DNA from 2 places in the Arthrobacter sp. 01N442 genome. Region 1 is predicted to be linked to the other one. Evidence: riboswitches for the same ligand, from Rfam matches in the RefSeq annotation. Region 1 holds a riboswitch; the other holds the start of a gene.
What was found. A riboswitch is a leader RNA that binds a small molecule or an ion and turns the genes downstream of it on or off. The one in region 1 is predicted to bind S-adenosylmethionine.
Positions count from the first base shown of each region.

Region 2: linked by a shared signal. The riboswitch ahead of AC1DNC_RS07675 (DUF1737 domain-containing protein) and the one ahead of AC1DNC_RS14195 (aminotransferase class V-fold PLP-dependent enzyme) in region 1 are both predicted to bind S-adenosylmethionine.

Region 1 is NZ_JBFTRD010000006.1:264,394-271,769, forward strand. It holds gene AC1DNC_RS14180 (metal-dependent transcriptional regulator) at 1-666, opposite strand, end outside; gene AC1DNC_RS14185 (Nramp family divalent metal transporter) at 677-1,969, opposite strand; gene AC1DNC_RS14190 (class I SAM-dependent methyltransferase) at 2,068-2,826, opposite strand; gene AC1DNC_RS14195 (aminotransferase class V-fold PLP-dependent enzyme) at 2,898-4,319, opposite strand; SAM riboswitch class IV at 4,354-4,467, opposite strand; gene hisN (histidinol-phosphatase) at 4,557-5,369, opposite strand; gene rsgA (ribosome small subunit-dependent GTPase A) at 5,439-6,554, opposite strand; gene aroA (3-phosphoshikimate 1-carboxyvinyltransferase) at 6,538-7,376, opposite strand, start outside.
Region 2 is NZ_JBFTRD010000004.1:75,166-82,541, reverse strand. It holds gene pabB (aminodeoxychorismate synthase component I) at 1-327, shown strand, start outside; gene cls (cardiolipin synthase) at 356-1,831, opposite strand; gene AC1DNC_RS07685 (aminodeoxychorismate lyase) at 1,925-2,887, shown strand; gene AC1DNC_RS07680 (hypothetical protein) at 2,896-3,657, opposite strand; SAM riboswitch class IV at 3,838-3,952, shown strand; gene AC1DNC_RS07675 (DUF1737 domain-containing protein) at 3,967-4,284, shown strand; gene AC1DNC_RS07670 (rhodanese-like domain-containing protein) at 4,281-4,718, shown strand; gene AC1DNC_RS07665 (O-succinylhomoserine sulfhydrylase) at 4,715-5,923, shown strand; gene AC1DNC_RS07660 (glutamate--cysteine ligase 2) at 5,920-7,134, opposite strand; gene AC1DNC_RS07655 (UDP-N-acetylglucosamine 1-carboxyvinyltransferase) at 7,200-7,376, opposite strand, start outside.

The sequences.
Region 1 (7,376 bases):
CCAGAGCGCGGAGGCCACCTCGTCGGCGAGGTCGACTTCGCGCAGCGCCGTTCCCGCGCCGATACGGACCACGAGCGGGCCGCCGAACGGCTTCCGGCCGAGCACCTCGACGTCGGCGTCCAGGTCGATCTGCTCCGCAGCGAGGTAGCGAAGCAGCTCCGGGTTCTCGTCGCTGATCCGGGTGATCCGGCCGGTGTGGCCGTCGTCGAGCTCGCTCATCCGGTACGCCGGCGGCATCAGGACCGAACCGTCTGCGGCCGGAATGGGGTCCCCGTGCGGGTCGCGGACCGGGTTGCCCAGCTTGGCGGACATCCGCTCAATGAACGTGTCGGAGACGGCGTGTTCCAGCAGTTCGGCCTCGTCATGGACCTCGTCCCAGCGGTAGCCAAGCTCCTGGACAAGGAAGGTCTCGATCAGCCGGTGCCGCCGGACCATGGAGAGGGCCAGCCGCACGCCGTCCGCGGTCAAGGTGACGGCGCTGTACGGCTTGTGGTCCACCAGGCCCTGGTCCTTGAGCTTGCGGACCATCTCGGAGACCGAGGAGTTCGCGACGCCGAGGCGCTGGGCCAGCTGCGTGGAGGTGATGGGCTTGTCCTGCCACTCCGTGAAGGAGTAGATGACCTTGACGTAGTCCTCGATCGAGGAGGAGGGCGGACTGGTCTTCACAGCCCCAAGCCTACCGTCCGGCGGCACCGGTGAAGGTGAGCCACAGCAGGACCAGGTTCAGCGCCACCACCAGGACCACGCTGACCACGGCGGCGACGCGCAGGGTCAGGCCGTCCGCGAACTGGCCCATCAGGGTCTTGCTGCTGGTCAGTACCACCAGGGGGACCAGCACGAAGGGAATGCCGAAGCTGAGCACCACCTGGCTGAGCACCAGTCCCCAGGTGGGGTCGAAGCCGACGGCGAGCAGCACGACGGCGGGAACCAGGGTGAGTACCCGGCGCGTCATCAGCGGAATCCGGATCTTGAGCAGGCCCTGCATGATGGTGCCGCCGGCGTAGCAGCCCACCGAGGTGGAGGCCAGGCCGGAGGCGAGCAGTCCGACGGCGAAGACCACACCCACCACCGGACCGAGGTTGGCCGTGATGGCGGCGTGCGCGCCTTCGATCGTGTCCGTTCCCCCTTCGCCGCCCAGCGTGGACGCGGCCAGCAGCAGCATTCCGATGTTGACGATGCCGGCGACGGCCAGCGCCGCGACGACGTCCCAGCGCGTGGCCTTGACCAGCCGTGCAATGGCGTGCGGTGGGACGTGGAGATGGGGATTGGGCCGGTGCCGGTCACGGGAGAGCGCCGAGTGGACGTAGATGGCGTGCGGCATCACGGTGGCGCCGAGCATGCTCGCGGCCAGCAGCACGGTGTCCGGGCCCTGGAATCCTGGAACCAGGCCGGCTACGACGCCGCCCGGGTCAGGCGGACTGATGAACAGCCCGGCCAGGAACCCGACGGTGATGATGCCCAGCAGGAACATGATGACGAACTCGAACGGACGCTGCTGGTTCCGGCTCTGCACCGCGAGCAGGGCCATCGAAATGCCGCCGACAATGACGGCGCCGAGGGGGAGGGGCAGGCCAAAGAGCAGGTACAGGGCCACCGCGCCGCCCACCACTTCGGCCAGGTCCGTCGCCGCGGCCACGATTTCGGCCTGCACCCAGAAAGCGCGGCGCCAGGCGGGCCTGAGCCGCTCGCCGAGGATCTCCGGGAGGCTCTTGCCCGTGACGATGCCGAGTTTCGCGGACTGGTACTGGACCAGCACGGCCATCCCGTTGGCGGCAACAAGCACCCAGACGAGCAGGTAACCGTATTGGGCGCCGGCCGTGAGGTTCGCGGCGACGTTGCCGGGGTCCACGTAGGCAATAGCGGCCACGAACGCGGGGCCGAGCAGGCCGAGGAGGGCCCGGCGGCTACCCCGGATCCTGCGGGCAGGCGGGTGCCCTGCGGGCTGGGGTTCGTGTCCGGTTGTTTCCAGCACTGCGGGCTCCCAAGAAGTTCCTGAGTGCCTACACGCAAAAGTTAGGCACACCGAAATCATAGGCGTCGCGGCGGCGACGGTGCAACGCGGAAACCTCAGGCTTTGGTGGCGCGCCAGCTTTGCGTCAGGTAGGGCAGCGCCACCATCTCATCCTGGCCGTGCGCGAGGTGTTCGTGCAGGTACCAGTCGAGGTTGCCGAGCACCTTGGCACGGGTGGACTCGCCGGCCCGCAGGTAGTAGCTGCGGGACTTGGCCAGTTCCATGATGTCCCTGGTGGTCACCGGGTCCTCCCAGCGGGTGAGATGGCTCTGCAGCCCGGTGAATTCGGGACCCAGCGGCGGCCTGAAGTGGGGCTTGTGGACGTCCCCGGCGTGCATGATCCGGGAGAGCCGGTGCACCCAGGGCACGGAGGTGTCCAATTGGTTCCAGACCAGGCCAAGCACGCCGTGCGGGCGCAGGATCCGGGCCACTTCGGTGCTGGCCAGCAGCGGATCGCACCAATGCCAGGCCTGCGCCACCGTGACCAGGTCGAAGGCCTCCGCCGGCAGGCCTGTGTGTTCGGCGGTGCCCTCGACGGCGGTGACGCCCGGCAGGGCCCGGCGCAGCTGCTCGAGCATGTCCAGGGACGGATCCACGGCCACGGTCCGGAGCCCGCGCTCGACCAGCAGGGCCGTGAACTTGCCGGTGCCTGCGCCCAAGTCGGCGGCGTCGCTTGCCCCGGCGGGGATCAGCCAGTCGGCGGAGTCCGCCGGATAGCCGGGCCGTACCCGGTCGTAGTGCTCGCCGCCGTCCTGGAAGCTCTGTCCGAGCTCCTGCCGCCGGTGGTGGTGGAGTTTGGGGCCGCCGCGTGCCACGTGCGATCTCCTTCGGCAGCTTTTGGTAAGTACCATCCGAATTTACCGCACGGGGCTGGACCCCGGAGCCCCTAGTCGGCGGTGCAGGGGGCGGCACCGGCAGTGCCAGGCGTGTTGGGCGCCCAGTGCGGGTAGCTGCGGGTGTCGTTGGCCGGCACCCACCGTCCGGCGTCCACGACATAGTCCCAGCCGAGGCCGTTGTGCCGCAGCTCCCGTATTCCGGCGAGCAGCCGCTCGGCATCCTCAAGCCGCGACCCGAGGCCGAAGCTGGCGCGGAGCGAGCCGGCGGGCAGGCCCAGCCGCTTCAGCAGCGGGTGCGCGCAAAACCGCCCGTCGCGCAGGCCGACGCCGTGCTCGGCGGAGAGGTAGGCCGCGACCAGTCCGGCGTCGTAACCGGCAACCGAGAAATTGACGACGCCGATCGTCCCGGGGCCGGTCGCCAGGGCGGTGTCCTCGAAGATGTGGTGGACGCTCACGCCGTCGATCAGCTGCAGCCCCTCGACCAGGTAGGAGCGGATGGCGTCCTCGTGGGCGTGCCACTGCTGCTCGTCGAGCGCCTCGATGACCTGGCTGGCGCGGGCCAGCGCGGCCGCACCCAGGACATTGGGGGAGCCGCCCTCGTGGCGGGCTGGGCCCGTGGTCCAGCTGACGGAGTCGAGCCGCGCGTCCCGTACGGCGCCGCCGCCGGCCAGATGCGGGGTGCCGGCGTCCAGCCAGTCCGGCCGTCCCACCAGCACGCCGGCGCCGAACGGGGCGTAGAGCTTGTGGCCGGAGAAAGCGAGGTAGTCGACGTCGTCCGCGGCGATGTCGATCCGGCGGTGCGGGGCGAGCTGGGCCGCGTCGACGGCGATCCGGGCACCGAATTCGTGTGCCAGGGCGGCCAGTTCGCGGATCGGCAGGATTTCGCCGGTGACGTTGGAGGCGCCGGTCACGGCGAGCAGGCTGACGCCGCCAAGGGCGAGTTCCGCCCGCAGCCGCTCCACGGTGCCGCGCAGGGTGGGGGCCGCCACGACGCTGCGGTGCGGGACGTTCTGCCAGGGCAACAGGTTGGCGTGATGCTCGATGTCGAGGTAGAGCACCTCGCCGGTGTGCCGGCCGCCGTCGGCCGGCAAACAGCCGGCCAGCAGGTTCAGCGAGTCGGTGGTGTTCCGGGTGAAGATCACGGAGTCGTCCGGCCGGCCGCCGACGAAGTCGCGGACGATGTTCCGGGCGTTTTCGTACACTGAGGTGCTCAGCTGGGAGGCGTACCCGGCGCCGCGGTGCACGCTGGCGTAGTACGGCAGGATCTCGTTCAGGTAGGCGGACACCACGGACAGTGCCGGGGCCGAGGCTCCGTAGTCCAGGTTGGCGTAGCGGACCTGGCCGCCCTGGATCAGTGGGGCCTGGATTTCAGCGCCGGACACCGCGGACAGCGGCTGGCGGGCGGCGTCGATACGTGCGTCGCCAACGGCGGCGGGGGAGGGGCTGTGGCTGGGGATGGTGGCAGTCGTCATGGGACCTCGCTCGAAAAGGACCCCGCTCACAGGGGATCCGCGCTTGCCGGGTCCGCTCCGGACCGGCCAGGTCGTCACCCGGGGCACCCCGCCGCGAATGGAGGGTTGCCGGCCAGCAAACCGGGGTTTAGCGCTGGCACTCGTGACCTGCTTCGAGCCTAGGACATGGCCGGCCGCGCCGAAAAGGCAGGCCGGAATGTGAAGCGCAGTGTTACGGACTGCCGTGGGCGCGCCAGGCTACAGCAGGTCGTCGAGGCCGGGGTTGAGGCGCTTCAGGACTTCCGAATGCAGGATCGAGTTGGTGGCCAGGGCGTTGCCGCCGAAGGGGCCGTCCTCGCCCTCGAGCGAGGTGAAACGGCCCCCGGCCTCCGTCACAATCGGGACGAGCGCGGCCATGTCGTAGAGGTTGAGCTCCGGCTCGCAGGCGATGTCGACGGCGCCCTCGGCCACGAGGCAGTAGGACCAGAAGTCGCCGTAGGCACGGGTGCGCCAGACCTCCTCGGTAAGGCCGAGGAACTCGTCGAGGTTTCCGCGCTGCTTCCAGCCGCCGAGGCTGGAATAGGAGAGGGACGCATCCTCAAGCCGCGAGACGTTGGAGACCTTCAGCCGGGTGGCGGCGGCCAGTGAGCGGCCCATGTACGCGCCGGCGCCTTTAGCGGCCCACCAGCGCTTGCCCAGGGCAGGGGCGCTGACGACGCCGACCACAGGTTCGCCTTCGTCCACGAGGGCGATCAGGGTGGCCCAGACGGGGACGCCGCGGACGAAGTTCTTGGTGCCGTCGATCGGGTCGATGATCCACCGCCGCGAGCCGTGGCCGGAGCTGCCGAACTCTTCGCCGAGGACGGCGTCGCGCGGGCGGGAGCGGGAAAGCTGGCCGCGGATGGCCTCCTCGGCGGACTTGTCCGCGTCGGTGACGGGGGTGAGGTCCGGCTTCGTCTCGATCCGAAGGTCGAGCGCCTTGAAGCGGCTCATGGTCTGGGAATCTACGGAATCTGCCAGTACATGGGCAAGGCGCAGGTCATCGTTGTAGCTCGAAGCTGGTTGGCTCATGCTTCCAAACTACCGTCAAAACGCCCCGAGGACCGGGAGGCCACGTCGCAGCCTGCCTAGTGGGCGCTGCTAGGAGACGCTGCCGAGTTCCTTGGTTTCCTGCGCTTCCATCCGCGGATCCGTGCCGAGCAACCGGCGCAGGGAGGCAAGGCGCGCCGGTCCCGACGGGCCCGCGTGGCCGCCCTGCACCCACGCGTCCACTCCGCAGTTCACGGCGGTAGCGTCGTGCTTGCAGCCCCGTTCGCAGTCGTCGGTGCCCGGTGCCAGGTCCGGGAAGGAGCGCAGGATCCGGTCCGGGTCCACATGGGCCAGGCCGAAGGACCGGATGCCCGGGGTGTCGATAATCCAGCTGCCGGCCGGGGCATCGCTGACCTTCAACGCCAGCGCCGAGGAGGAGGTGTGGCGGCCCCGGCCGGTGACGGCGTTGACGCCGCCCGTGGCCCGTTCGGCCCCGGTGAGGGCGTTCACCATGGTGGATTTGCCGACGCCGGAGTGGCCCAGCATGACGGTAACTTTCCCGTCGAGGTGCTCTCGCAGCTGCGAGACCGCGGCCTTGTCCAACCGGGCGGACAGTCCGTCGTCGGAGCGGGCGTCGATGCCTGAGGCGGCCGAATCCGCCGTCTTGGAGATGATGACCGGGAAGTCGAGGTGCTGGTAGTTGGCCAGCAGCTCGGCGGGATCCTTGACGTCGGCCTTGGTGACCAGCAGCAGGGGCTCGATGCCGGCGTCGTAGGCGGCCACGAGGGCGCGGTCGATGAAACCGGTGCGCGGTTCCGGGTTTGCCGCGGCTACGACGACGACGAGCTGGTCGGCGTTGGCGACGACGGCGCGCTCGATCGGGTCCGTGTCGTCCGCGCTGCGGCGCAACAGCGTCCGGCGGTCCTGGATCTTGACCAGCCTGGCCAAGGTGTCGGGTTCGCCGCTGACGTCCCCGACGAGGGAGACGAAGTCCCCGGCAACCACGGGATTGCGTCGCAGCTCCCGGGCCCGGGCCGCGATGATCTTACGTTCGTCGGCTGTGCCCTCACCGACGACGGCGGTGTAACGGCCGCGGTCCACGGTGACGATCCGGCCGGTGACGGCGTCGTCGTAGCTGGGCCTGTCCTTGGTGCGGGGGCGGGAGCCCTTCTTGTTGGGGCGGATCCTGACGTCGGATTCGTCCCAGGAATCAGTGCTGCGTGCCACCGGCGGCGTCCTTGTCTGCGGGGCCTGTCCGGCCGAGCATGGCCGTCCACAATTGCGGGAAACCGGGCATGGTTTTGGCCGTGGTGTCGATGTCCTCGACCTGGACCCCGGGGACGGCAAGTCCCAGGATGGCACCGGCGGTGGCCATCCGGTGGTCCGCGTAGCTGCGCACGACGCCGCCGTGCAGCGTCGCCGGCCGAATGATGAGTCCGTCCTCGGTTTCTTCCGCGTCGCCGCCGAGGCGGTTGATTTCCGCAACGAGGGCGGCGAGCCGGTCCGTTTCATGGCCCCGGAGGTGGGCGATTCCGCTGAGCCGGGAGGGGCCGTCGGCCAGGGCACAGAGGGCTGCCACGGTGGGAGCGAGCTCGCTGGTGTCGTCGAAGTCGCCGCCCTTGATCTCCGGACCGCCGGTCACGGTCAGCGTGCCGCCCTCCAGCGTCACGGTGGCGCCCATGCTGGCGAGGATGCCGCGCCAGAGATCCCCCACCTGCGTGGTCCCGGCCGGCCAGTTGGGGATCCGTACGGTGCCACGGGTGGCAAGCGCCGCCGCGAGGAACGGCCCGGCGTTGGAGAGGTCCTGTTCGATCCGCTGGTCGAAGGCGCGGATGGGGCCGGGGGAGACCACCCAGTGGTTTGGCACCGAGTCATCGACCGCCACGCCGACGCCGCGCAGCGCGGCCACCGTCATGGTGATGTGGTCAAGGCTCGGCACCGGCCTGTTTGATCCGTCGCTGCTGCGGTGCTCCAAGTGGAGTCCCTCGGTGAAGCGGGCGCCGGCCAGCAGCAGGGCGGAGACAAATTGGGATGAGGCGCTGGCGTCAA
Region 2 (7,376 bases), on a different contig from region 1:
GAAGCCGTGGCGGCCTGCTTTCCGGCCGGTTCCATGACCGGCGCCCCGAAGGTCAGCACCATGGCCATCCTGGACCGACTCGAGGGCGCGCCGCGGGGGGTCTACTCCGGAGCAATCGGCTACTTCTCGCTCAGCGGCGCCACCGATCTCGCGGTGGCGATCCGGACCCTGGTGGTGTCCCGCGGTGCGGATCAAGCCAGCGCCCTCACGCTCGGCGTCGGCGGCGCCATCACCGCCGATTCCTCGCCGCAGGAAGAGTACGAGGAGATTCGGACCAAAGCCTTCGGCGTGCTCTCGGCCCTCGGCGCGGAGTTCCCGCCGGGCTAGGCGGCACGCCGGGGCACCGGCGGCCGGGCTACTGCAGGGTGGAGGTGAGCCGGGCGACGTTGTCCACGTACTTGACGCCCACGGGCCGCTTCATCCAGTCCTCGAGCGTCAGTTCCCGCGAGATGCCCCGGTAGGTGTCCTCGACGGCGCTGATCCGCCGCACGATGTCCTCACCCAGGAGCATCACCGAGACCTCAAGGTTCAGCGAGAAGGAGCGCATGTCCATGTTGCTGGAGCCCAGCACGGCGACCTCGTTGTCGATCGTGAAGTGCTTGGCGTGCAGCACGAACGGGGCCTTGTAGAGGTAGATCCGCACCCCCGCCTCCAGCAGCGCCTCGTAGTACGACTGCTGGGCGTGGTGGACCAGGAACTGGTCGCCCTTTTCCGAGACGAAGAGCTCAACATCCACGCCGCGCTGCGCCGCCGTCGTCACCGCATACAGCAGCGAATCATCCGGGACGAAGTACGGGCTGCAGATCGAAATCTTGTGCTGCGCGGAGTAGATCAGGGTGTTGAAGAGGCGCAGGTTGTTCTCGGTGATGAAGCCGGGACCGCTGGGCACCACCTGGGCGGTGATGTTGCCGGGGTGCGCTTCCGGCCGGTGCGCCAGCTGGTGTTCCAGGGATTCGTCGGTCTCGCTGAGCCAGTCGGTGGCGAACACCACGTTGAGGGTGGTGACGATCGGCCCGCGCAGGCAGGCCATCAGCTCGACCCATTCCCGGCCGATCTTGCGGTGCCGCGGGTTGTTGTAGGAGGGCTCGATCAGGTTCTGCGAACCGGTGAAGGCGACTTCGCCGTCGATCACCATGATCTTGCGGTGGTTGCGAAGGTCCGGGCGGCGCCACTGGCCGTGCACCGGCCGCAGCGGGAGCATGGGCCGCCAGCGGATTTTGCTGGCCTTGAGCCGGGCGATGAGCTTGCTGTAGCCCTTGATCCGCAGGGTGCCCAGGTGGTCGAACAGGAGGCGGACCTCGACGCCGCGCTCGGCGGCCTCTTCCATCGCCGTGAGCAGGTCGTCCGTGACGTGGTCCGAACTCAGGATGTAGAACTCGGCGTTGATAAAGGACTCGGCTTCGCGCACGGCGGCCGCCATCGCCTTGATGGAGTCCGGGTAGCCGGGCAGGAGCTCCACGTGGTTGCCGTCCACCATCGGCAGCGAGCCGAGGGTCTTGTTCAGCTCCGCCGCGGAGGACACCCATTCCGGGCCGTCATAGTGGCTTTCGACCATGGCCAGCTCGGACGTGCCGGCCCGCACCCGGGTATTCACCGCGTCCTGCTGCGCACGGCGCTTGCGGGAGAGCCGGAAATTCCCGAAGAGCAGGAAGAGGACCAGGCCCACGGCCGGGACGAAGAAGATGATCAGGAGCCAAGCCATGGCGGTGGTCGGACGCCGGTTTCCGGGAATGATGCCGAGGGCAAGGACCCGGATCCCAAGATCGACGACGGTCAGGATCAGGATCACCCAGGACGGAAGCGAATCCGTCAGCGAAAATGGCCACAGCACAGGTGAACCCCTCAAGTTCCAGACCCGCGGAACAGTTCCGGAACGGGTAACCGTCAAATCCTATCCCGTCAACTCCCGCACTAAGCTGAAGGCATGACTACCCCCGCCTCTGATCCGGCCCGCGCAACGGTGCTGGTCTTCCTCGATCCCGCGTTTGAGAACGGCCGCGTCGCCGACTCGTCCAAGCCCCAGCTGATGGCCACCGATCAGGGCGCCACCCGCGGGGACGGCATTTTCGAGTCGTTGCTGGTGGTCGGGGGGCGTCCGCGCAAGCTGCAGGCCCACCTGAGCCGGCTGGCGGGCTCGGCGCGCGCGCTGGAGCTGGACATCCCGGCCGAGGACGCCTGGCGCCGCGCGATCGAGACCGCAGTCAGCGAATACCGCGGCGAGGCGGCCGAAGCCAGCGGCGACGGCGAAGCGGACGAAGTCGTGGTGAAGCTGCTCGCCAGCCGCGGCGTCGAGGGCGCCGCCACGCCGACGTGCTGGGTGCAGGCCTCACCTCCCCCGGAAGCCGGCCGCCGGCAACGCGAGACCGGCATCGACGTCCTCCTGCTGGACCGCGGCTACGACAGCGAGGTGGGCGAGCGCGCCCCGTGGCTGCTGCTGGGCGCCAAGACCCTGTCCTATGCGGTCAACATGGCGGCGCTCCGGTACGCCCACCACCAGGGCGCGGACGACGTCATCTTCACCTCCGCCGACGGCCGGGTCCTGGAGGGCCCGACGTCGACCGTGCTGCTGGCGCACCTGGAGACCAGCGACGACGGCGCGGGCGGAGTCCGCACCGTGCGCCGGCTGATCACCCCGCAGCTGGACAGCGGAATCCTTCCCGGCACCTCCCAGGGCGCCCTGTTCACCGCGGCCAAGGCCGCCGGGTGGGAGCTGGGCTACGGCCCGCTCGTCCCGGACGACCTATACGACGCCGACGCCGTCTGGCTCATCTCGAGCATCCGGCTCCTCGCGCCGGTGAACCACATCGACGGCAAGGAAATCGGCACCCCCGAACGGCGGCGGCAGCTCACGTCCGAGCTCAACGAACTGTTCGCCACGATCGAGTAGAGCGGGGCTTAGCCCCGGGCGCCGCTCAGGCTGACGGCGTCGTTGACCAGCCGGGTCAGCTCGGCCGCGGACGTCTTGGTGACATCCGGTCCGGTGGCGACAGCCGTGGCCGAGAACCCGCCGGTGACTCCCATGACCACCAAGGTGCTGATGGTCTCCTTGTTCGGCAGCGTCTGGACCATCAGGGTCGAATACGTCTTGTCCGCGTTGGTCTTCACGTCCAAGGGCACGGTCTTGTTCGTGACCTTCTGGCCCTGGACCTCGATGGTGAAGTCGGCGCACTCCTTGCTGACCTTGGCGGAACTCTCGAGGTTCTTGGCCAGGACTGCCGGATCCTTGACTGCCACAAGGGTCACTGCCGTGACGGCGCGCATCTTGGCCGACTGCGACCCACCGGCGGCGTAGGTGCTGCCCGCCGGGATCTGGGCGTTGCTGTCCGCCACCGCGGCACAGGCCTTCGGGGTGATTACCACCGAGGACATCATTTCCTTGGACGAGGCGATACCCTTCTCCAGCTCGGCCGCCGGGATTGCGGTCAGCCGCTTGTCCTGGCTGTCCCGAAGGCCGGCGACGATTCCAGCCAGCTCCGTCCTGGTGTACGTCCTTGCCTCGGGAGTCGGGGTCGGGCTCGGCGACTCGGTGGCGGACGCTGCCGCGCTCGGCGTTCCGGCGGGGGACGTCCCGGCCGGGGCGGTCGAACCGCCGCAGCCGGCGAGGGCGACGGCGGCAGACATCAAAAGCGCGATCGGCGCGAGGCGTCGCAGGTACATGTGGATCCCCAATTCATTGTGTGAGAGCGCGGATGGGCGCCGGCAGTTCCCCGGAGGCGCGTCAACGGTGACACTACGACATTGGACCGCTCCGGGAAAGGTGCCATGCCAGCGGGAGCGTGACTTAACATGACGACGCCGCCGTGGCGGCCGGCGTCGTCAGTGCTACGTTTTTGAATGAGTAATGAGACCCGGCGCCAAGCCCTGACTTGCCGGTCGGCAACCCTCCCTTTCGCGGCGGGGTGCCTCAGGTGAATACTCGGCATATCGACCATTCGAGCTGCAAGCGTGAAAGTAAGGAGATCCGTCATGCCCGACGCATCCGCATCCGCCGTGCCCGCCACAGCCCCCGCCCAGTCCCCCGCCGGCGGGGCGCCGGCCGAGGAAAAACTGGCCTACCGCCTGTTCACCGGACCCGACGACCGCAGCTTCTGTGAGCGTGTCTCCGCCGCCCTGGCGGAGGGCTACGTGCTGCACGGGAGCCCCTCCGCGACGTTCAACGGCAGTACCGTGATCGTGGCCCAGGCGCTCGTGCTGCCGGCCGCGATCGCGAGCGCCGACGCCGCGGTCGCCAACGCGGTGGACGAGCTGGACGGGGCGGAGTTCGCTGGCGAGGGCCACGCATGAGCTACGCCGGAGACCTGAGCCCGCAGGAAGCCTGGGCCAAGCTGGAGGCGGGCGCCGTCCTGGTGGACGTCCGCACCGAGGGGGAATGGGCGCAGATCGGTGTCCCGGCCACCGCGGCCGCCACCGAAAAGCGGCAGGATCCGCTGTTCGTCCAGTGGAGCCTGGCCGGCGGAGCCGCCAACCCGCAGTTCCTGGAGCAACTCCAGCGGCAACTGCGCGAACAACTGAAGCAACAGGCGAAGGGCACCGAGCTCGTCTTTCTGTGCCGTTCCGGCGCCCGCTCGGTCGCCGCCGCCAACGCCGCCACGGCGGCCGGCTTCACCGCCTACAACGTCCTGGAGGGCTTCGAGGGTGAACCCGGACCAACGGGCAGCCGGACCGTGAACGGCTGGAAGAACCGCGGCCTGCCCACCAACCAGGAAAGCACTAAGTGAGCTTCAATCCCGACGCCCAGGGCTGGAGCCCGGACACCCAGGCCGTCCGCGGCGGACTCGACCGGACCGGGTTCCAGGAGACCACCGAGCCGATTTTCCTGAACTCGGGCTTCGTCTACGAATCCGCCGCCGCAGCCGAGCGCGCCTTCACCGGCGAGGACGAGCGGTTCGTCTACTCCCGCTACGGCAACCCCTCGGTGGCAACGTTCCAGGAAAGGCTCCGGCTGCTGGAGGGGACCGAGGCGTGCTTTGCGACCGCGTCGGGCATGTCCGCCGTGTTCACCGCACTCGGCGCCTTGCTGGGGGCCGGCGACCGGGTGGTCGCGGCCCGCTCGCTCTTCGGCTCCTGTTTCGTCATCCTCAACGAAATCCTGCCGCGCTGGGGCGTGGAGACAGTCTTCGTGGATGGCCCGGACCTCGAGCAGTGGCGGTCCGCGCTGGCCGTTCCGACGACGGCCGTGTTCTTTGAGTCGCCGTCGAACCCCATGCAGGAAATTGTGGACATCGCCGCGGTGAGCGAACTGGCGCACGCCGCCGGTGCGACCGTGGTGGTGGACAACGTCTTCGCCACTCCCCTGCTGCAGCGCTGCGGGGAGCTCGGCGCGGACGTGATCGTGTACTCCGGCACGAAGCACATCGACGGCCAGGGCCGGGTCCTCGGCGGCGCGATCCTGGGTACCCGCGAATTCATCGAGGGCCCGGTCAAGCAGCTCATGCGCCACACCGGCCCGGCACTGTCCGCCTTCAACGCCTGGGTGCTGAGCAAGGGCCTGGAGACGATGGCCCTGCGGGTGAACCACTCCTCCGCCTCGGCGCTGCGGCTCGCCGAATGGCTGGAGGCCCAGCCCGCGGTCAACTGGGTCAAGTACCCGCTGCTGCCGTCCCACCCGCAATACGAACTGGCCGCCAAGCAGATGAAGGCCGGCGGCACTGTGCTGACGCTGGAGCTCTCGCCTTCGCCCGGCCGCTCGGCCAAGGAGGCTGCCTTCGCGCTGCTGGACGCGCTGCGGATCATCGACATTTCCAACAACCTCGGCGACTCAAAGTCCCTCATCACCCATCCGGCCACCACGACGCACCGCGCCATGGGCCCGGAGGGCCGGGCCGCGATCGGGCTGAGCGACGGGGTGGTGCGGCTGTCGGTGGGCCTGGAAGACGTCGAGGACCTGATCCGAGACCTCGGACAGGCACTCAAGCAGGTCTAGCTCCTGCGCACCGGCGAGAGCAGCGCGGCCTGCTCCGATGCTTCTTCGTCGTCCGCGCCGAGCATCGTGACCCGGACGGCATGGGCGACGACGGCGGCCAGGCCGGCGTCGTCGGTGGGCGTGTCCAGCCCCGGTGCGCAGAGCGCCTGACGCTGCAGCTGCGAGCCCGTGCCGTTGGCCAGCACCCGATCCACGCCCCGCCGCGCCAGCTCAAGCTCCCCCTGCTCCGCCAGGACGGGGGCGACGAAGTCGACAAGGGCATGGACCACCTCGCCGGCCGGAGCGGGCCGGAAGCTGCCGAAGTCGAGGAGTTTCCCGCGCAGCCCGCAGTTGCTGGCCTGCCACGCGGCCATCTTCAACAGCACGGTCGGCACCGGGACGGGATCCACGCCGTCGCGCCACTCCCGGCTGGCGGACTCCACCAGGGCCCGCACCAGGACGGCGATCAGCGCCGCGTCCTCCGCCCGCAGGCAGACATCCGCAACCCGGACCTCCACCGTGGGGTGGTGCCGGGCCAGCCGGGCATCGAAGTAGATCATCCCTTCGTCAAACAGCACGCCGCTCTCCAGCAGCCGCGTAACCACCCGCCGGTACACGGGAAGGCTCCCGAAAATCATGGAGGGCCCAGCGGCCGGCCAACGGTTCCAGGCCTGGGTGCGGTAGCTCTCGAAGCCGGTCTCCGTCCCGTTCCAGAACGGCGAGTTGGCACTGAGCGCGATCAACACCGCCAGTTTGTCCCGGATGCGGTCTAAGACGGCGACGCCCTCTTCCGGGGACTCGATGAAGGTGTGGACGTGGAATCCGCAGGTCAGCTGCTCCTGGACGGTGAGGCCGAACCGCTTCTGCATTGTGGCGTAGCGCGGGTTGGGCGTCGTGTGGGTGGCAGATTCCAGCGGCGAGGTGGCCAGGGCAGCCACCCGGGCCCCGTGCATCCGGGCCACCCGGCCCGCGAAGGCCCGGGACTGCCGGATCTGCTGCAGCAGCGCGCCGTGGTCCAGGCAGGGCACGGTCTGGGTCTCGATCTGCTCCAGCTTGAGTTCAAAGCTGAAGCCGGAATCGTCATGGTCCGGATCGGTAGCAGCGGGGCCGGCGGCGGCGGATGCTGCAGCGGCGGGTTTCAGCCCGCGCAGCAGTGCGTCGGCCAGTGCCAACGGAACCCCGGTCACGGGATCCACGATCAGCAGTTCCTCCTCCACGCCAAAGGTGCGCATGCAACCATTGTGCGTCAGCACCCGCCCCGGCGCGCTACCCCCAAACGGCGGGGTCGCCGGCGGAGTCAGTCCTGGAAGTACTCGATCTTGGCGCCGATGGTGTTGAGCCGCTCGGCCAGGTCCTCGTAGCCGCGTTCGATCACGTAGATGTTGCGCAGCTCGGAGACGCCCCGCGCGGCGAGCATGGCCAGCAGCAGGCAGGCCGCCGGGCGCAGGGCCGGCGGGCAGCCGACTTCCGCCGC